Regions from separate parts of the Arthrobacter zhaoguopingii genome, predicted to be linked through region 2. Evidence: riboswitches for the same ligand, from Rfam matches in the RefSeq annotation. Region 2 holds a riboswitch; the other holds the start of a gene.

Region 1 (2,849 bases), 410 kb from region 2:
GATTTCGCCGGCGTCGACCTCGAAGTTGAGCTGGTCGAGCACTGTTACCGAGTCCGCACCGCGCCCGTAGGTTTTCGTCAGTTTAAGAAGGGAGATCATGGGTTTGTCCTTGGAGGCTCAGCGGGCGGCGGGCTGGAGGCGGTAGCTGGAACCGTGGTGCTCGGCGGGCAGCCGGTCGCCGCGGCCGAAGAGCTTGTGGCGCAGCGTCCCCTCGACGTACTCCGTGGGGTAGGCGCCGCGCTTCTGCAGCTCCGGCACCACGTACTTCACCACGTCCTCGAACGAGCCCGGGGTGATGGCGTAGGCGAGGTTGAACCCGTCGACGTCGGTCTCCTCCACCCACCCCTGGAGCTCCTCGGCGACCTGCGCGCCAGAGCCGATGACGCGCGGACCGAGCCCGCCGATGCCCGCCCACTCGGCGATGTCGCGCACCGTCCACGGCTTGCCGTCGTCCTCCACCTTGGAAAAGTTCGCCACGGCCGACTGAATGGCGTTCGACTTCACATTGCCCAGGGGCTCATCCGGGTCGTACACCGACAGGTCGATGCCGAGCCAGCCCGAAAGCAGCACGAGCGCCCCCTCGTAGCTGACGTACTTCTTGTACTCCTCGTGCTTGGCGTGCGCCTTCTCCTCGGTCTCGTCGGTGATGACGGTGAGCATCGTGTAGATGCGCACGGAGTAGCGGTCGCGTCCGGCGGCCTCGACGGCGTCGCGGATCTTGGTGACGGTTTCCTTGAGGATCGCCCGGGTCGGCGACCCGACGAAGACGGCCTCCGCATTGCCCGCCGCGAAGGCGATCCCCCGCGGGGAGGCGCCGGCCTGGTAGATCACCGGGGTGCGCTGCGGGGACGGTTCGCTGAGGTGGATTCCCGGCGTCGTGAAGTATTTGCCCTCGTGGCCGATCCCGTGCACCTTCGCGGGGTCGGTGAAGACCCCGCTTTCGGGATCGCGGACGACGGCGTCGTCCTCCCAGGAGCCTTCGAGCAGCTTGTAGAGCACCTCGAGGTACTCGTCGGCGTGGTTGTAGCGCTCGTCGTGCTCGAGCTGGTCGGTCTGCCCGAGGTTCCGCGCCGCCGAGGGCAGGTACCCGGTGACGACGTTCCACCCGAACCGCCCGTTGGTGAGGTGGTCGAGGGTGGAGAGGCGGCGGGCGAAGGGGTACGGGTGCTCGTAGGCGGTGCCGGCGGTGACGCCGAACCCGAGGTGCTCGGTCACCAGCGCCATGGCGGAGACCAGAAGGAACGGGTCGTTGACCGGGGTCTGGGTGCCCTGGCGCAGCGTTGCCTCATTGGAGCCGCCGTAGACGTCGTAGGTGCCGAGGACGTCGGCGATGAAGATGCCGTCGAACAGCCCTTTCTCGAGCGTCCGAGCGAGGTCGGCCCAGTAGCGGAGGTCCTTGTACCGCCAGGACTGGTCCTCCGGGTGGCGCCACAGCCCCGGGGACTGGTGGCCGACGCAGTTCATGTCGAAGGCGTTGAAGCGGATCTGGCGGGGTGAGCTGGAGGCGTGCGGGGATAAGGACATGGCAAAAGAACCCTCGTTCAGGGCACAACCAGGAGGAAGTGCCGTACTTGCCCTCCGGTCATCTGCGCCGGCCGGGCCGAATCCTCACCTGGGGCACCCCGCTACAGCGAGAGGGTTGCCGTCCAACAAACCAGGGTTTTGCGTTGGAACTCTTGATTCTGGGTTTGACCCTACGGGCGATCGGGCAGGGAAGTCGAGAACGGTTCGTCACAGTAAGTCATGGAGGCTTAGCAGGCCGAATCACTAGTTCATCGAGACATATCGGGACGGTGGAAATACTTCCCCAGGAATATGCAGGGTGCTTAGAATTCTGGATGTCCCGTCACAGGGAAAACTCTGGTCACAACTAAAGTTATGGGGATAAAAGTGAAAAAGAGCTCAGCACTCCTTGCCGTTGCCGCTGCGGCCGGCTTCACTGCACTCTCGGCATCACCGGCCTCGGCTGCCGTGACACTGCCCTTCGCCAACTGTGATGCTGCGGCGCAGGTAGGCGTCTACAACATCCCGGCGGGCACGCCCGGCTACCAGCCGAAATTGGACGCCGACAACGACGGCTTTGGCTGCGATGCTGCCGGCACCCCCGCCTACGACGCCAGCATCGTTGAGCGCATCATCATGGAGAACAACCAGCCGGCACCGACGACACCACCCCAGGTTCCGACGATGCCCGTCGGCGGCGTGGGCACCGGCGTCGCCCAGGAGCCCGCAAACGACAGCACGGGCACGCTCGTCCTCGGTGGTGGCCTCGTCCTTGCGGTGGCAGCCGGTGGCACCTACCTGGTCCGCCGCCGAAGCACCGACAGCGTCTGACCGCCCACTGTCGAACTGAATCGGATATCGTCCTACGCATGATCAGTTCTTCCGGCGACCGCCGCAGGAGCCGCCTGGCTGCTGCGGCGGTTGCGTTCTTCCTCCTCTCCGGCTGCGCCGCCGAGGCCCCGGCCAAGATGCTCGAGAACCCGCCGACACGCTCGGCTCCCCCCTCGGTAACCCCCGCGCCGGCCACGACGGCACCGCAGGTCCAGACGCCGACGACGGCTCCGGAGCTCCCTGTCCTCCCCGAGTCTCGGCCGGCCTCCTTCCGCATCCCGTCAACCGGCGCGACCTCGGAGCTGCTCAGCCTCGGTCTGCGCGATAACGGCTCCCTCGAGGTTCCCCCGGACGGCCCCGGCGCACCAGCCAGCTGGTACAACGGTTCGCCCACGCCCGGCGAGCGCGGACCCGCTGTTCTCCTGGGGCACGTCAATGCCACCGACGGCGGACCGGGCATCTTCGCCGAACTGCGCAAGCTCAAGGCCGGAGACACCATCGAGGTCACCCGCGAC
Region 2 (2,849 bases):
GTAGGCGGTCACGGCCCGCTAGCTTCCCTTCGCCGCACGGAACCCGGCGTCGAGGTCGGCCAGGATGTCCTGGAGGTTCTCGAGCCCGACCGCCAGGCGCACCAGGCCCGGGCGCACTCCCGCGGCCAGCTGTGCCTCGGCGCCGAGCTGGCTGTGGGTCGTGGAGGCGGGGTGGATCACCAAGGAACGAACATCGCCGACATTGGCCACGTGGGAGTGGAGTTCGAGGCCGTCGACGAAGCGCCTGCCGGCCTCGATCCCGCCCGCGATGTCGAAGGACACGATGGCGCCGGTGCCGTTCGGCCCGTACTTCAGCCCGCGCTCGTACCAGGGGCTTGAGGGCAGGCCGGCGTAGGCGACCGATTCGACGTCGTCGTGGAGCTCGAGCCATTCCGCAACGGCGCGGGCGTTGGCGATGTGGCGTTCCATCCGCAGGCTGAGCGTTTCGAGCCCCTGGGCGATGAGGAAGGCGTTGAACGGGGAGATTGCGGACCCGAGATCGCGCAGCAGCTGGACGCGCGCCTTCAGGATGAAGGCGAGGTTCGCCCCCAGGGCGCTTCCGACGCCGAGGTCCCGGGCGTACACCAGCCCGGAATAGCTCTCATCGGGGGTGTTGAAACCCGGGAATTTCTCCGGGTCCCGGCCGTAGTCGAAGCGGCCCGAGTCGACGATGACGCCGCCGATGGCGGTGCCGTGACCGCCAAGGTACTTGGTGGCGGAGTGCACGACGATGTCGGCGCCCCACTCGATGGGGCGGATGAGGTACGGCGTGGACACCGTCGCATCGGCGATCAGGGGGACCCCGTGTTCGTGGGCGATCGCGCTGATCCCCTCAAGGTCGAGCACGTCCTGGCGGGGGTTTGAGACGACCTCGCCAAAGAACGCCTTGGTATTGGGCCGGACGGCGGCGCGCCACTGCCCCAGGTCGTCGGGGTTCTCCACGAAGGTGGTTTCGATGCCGAATTTCCTCAGGGTGTGCCGGAAGAGGTTGTAGGTACCCCCGTAGAGGCTCGGGCTTGCGACGATGTGGTCGCCCGCCTCGGCGAGATTGAGGATCGCATAGGTTTCGGCCGCCTGCCCCGAGGCGAGCAGCAGGGCACCCACCCCGCCGTCGAGCGAGGCGATGCGGGCCTCAACCACCTCCTGGGTCGGATTGCCGATGCGCGTGTAGATCGGGGCAAGCTCGGTCAGCGCGAACCGGTCGGCCGCGCTTTGGGTGCTGGGGAAGACGAAGGACGTGCTCTGGTAGATGGGCAGCGCCCGTGCCCCCGTGGCGGCGTCGGGCGTCTGCCCCGCGTGGATCTGGCGGGTTTCGAAGGACCAGTTGCTGGACATGGCGTTCCCTGTCGATGAAGGGGCCCGTCCGCCGCCGGAAACCGCCGGCGGGGACCCGCGCTTGCGCAGCGCCGTGTGGCGCTCCGCCAGGTCTTCACCCGGGGCACCCCGCCGCGGTGGAGGGTTGCCGGCCAGCAAGCCGGGGCTGTGTGCTGGCACTCATGACCTTTTCCCCATGAAAGCTGAAACCCGCGGCGGGGGCAATTTGTGACTCCGCGTTAAGTAAGGACTGCCTAAGTCGAGACGCGGATCACAAAGTGCCACTATGTAGCCATGCGCTTGGACCATGTATCTTATGCCTGCGAACCCGACGGACTGGCCGCCACTGCGGACCGGATTTCCTCAGCTTTGGGCGTTGAAGCGGTTAAGGGTGGTGTGCACCCCCGTTTTGGGACCCGGAACATGATTGTGCCCCTGGCCAACGGCCAGTATGTCGAGGTGGTCGAGGTCCTCGACCATCCCGCGTCCAACAAGGCACCGTTCGGCCAGGCCGTGCGCGCGCGTTCCGAGGCCGGCGGCGGCTGGATGGGCTGGGTGGTGGCGGTCGACGACCTCACCCCGTTCGAGGAACGGCTCGGGCGCCAGTCGGTGCCGGGCAACCGAAAGTTCCCCGACGGCCAGGAGCTCACCTGGCAGCAGATCGGCATCAAGGGCCTGATCGCCGACCCCCAGGTTCCGTACCTGCTGCGGTGGGACGACGGGACCGAGGCGCTGCACCCCTCAAACGCCCGCCCCTCGACGGTGCGCCTCGATTCCCTGACCATCGCCGGATCGCGCGCGCGGGTCACCGAATGGCTTGGCACTCCCGTCGAGGCGCCGCTGGGGGACGTCTCCGTGAAGTGGATCGCCCCGAACGGAACGCCGGGACTCATGTCGGTCACCTTCGACACCGGCAACGGCAAGATCGAGTTCTAGTCCGCACGGGGAATAGCCGTCCAGGGGAACGCTGTGGTCGCACGGCTCGCGGTGGTGGTCCCGGCGTTCAACGAGCCCTCCATCGGCAGGACCCTTGAGGGGCTGTACCGCCAGCACACCCGGGACGGCGTCTCCGTCTACGTCGTCGACAATGGGTCGACCGACGATACCCGGGCGCGGGTCGCCCGATTCCTTGCCGGCCGGGACGGCTTCCCGCTGACCGTCCTCGAGGAACCAGTAAAGGGTACCGGGGCTGCCAGCGATACCGGTTTCCGCCGTGCCATCACCGACGGCTTCGAGCTGGTGGCCCGGACGGACGGGGACAGCGTTCCGCGTCCGGACTGGACCGGGCGGATCCTCGCGGGTTTCGCGGCCCACCCGGGCCTCGAATTGCTGGGCGGGAGGAGCGTGCCCCTCGACGACGCCTACCGCCGGGCCGGGGACGCCCTGGTGATCCCGGCCGCCTTCCTTGTCCTGAGGACCGCGCTGGCCGCCGGTCACCTCGACCGCAGCTACCTGAAGCTCGTCGCCGGGCATAACCTCGCAACCCGCGCCGCCGCCTACCAGCGGGTGGGGGGATTTCCGCGCACCTCCATCGC

The links. A riboswitch is a leader RNA that binds a small molecule or an ion and turns the genes downstream of it on or off. The one in region 2 is predicted to bind S-adenosylmethionine.
Region 1: another riboswitch for S-adenosylmethionine. It lies ahead of GVV77_RS00260 (LLM class flavin-dependent oxidoreductase); the one in region 2 lies ahead of GVV77_RS02020 (bifunctional o-acetylhomoserine/o-acetylserine sulfhydrylase).

What each region holds. Positions count from the first base shown of each region.
Region 1 covers NZ_WIAE01000001.1:53,681-56,529, reverse strand. Annotated here, with positions in the region: gene GVV77_RS00265 (methionine ABC transporter ATP-binding protein) at 1-99, opposite strand, end outside; gene GVV77_RS00260 (LLM class flavin-dependent oxidoreductase) at 118-1,524, opposite strand; SAM riboswitch class IV at 1,563-1,682, opposite strand; gene GVV77_RS00255 (excalibur calcium-binding domain-containing protein) at 1,891-2,334, shown strand; gene GVV77_RS00250 (class F sortase) at 2,373-2,849, shown strand, end outside.
Region 2 covers NZ_WIAE01000001.1:460,306-463,154, reverse strand. Annotated here, with positions in the region: gene metX (homoserine O-acetyltransferase MetX) at 1-12, opposite strand, end outside; gene GVV77_RS02020 (bifunctional o-acetylhomoserine/o-acetylserine sulfhydrylase) at 19-1,335, opposite strand; SAM riboswitch class IV at 1,388-1,502, opposite strand; gene GVV77_RS02015 (VOC family protein) at 1,609-2,250, shown strand; gene GVV77_RS02010 (glycosyltransferase family 2 protein) at 2,284-2,849, shown strand, end outside.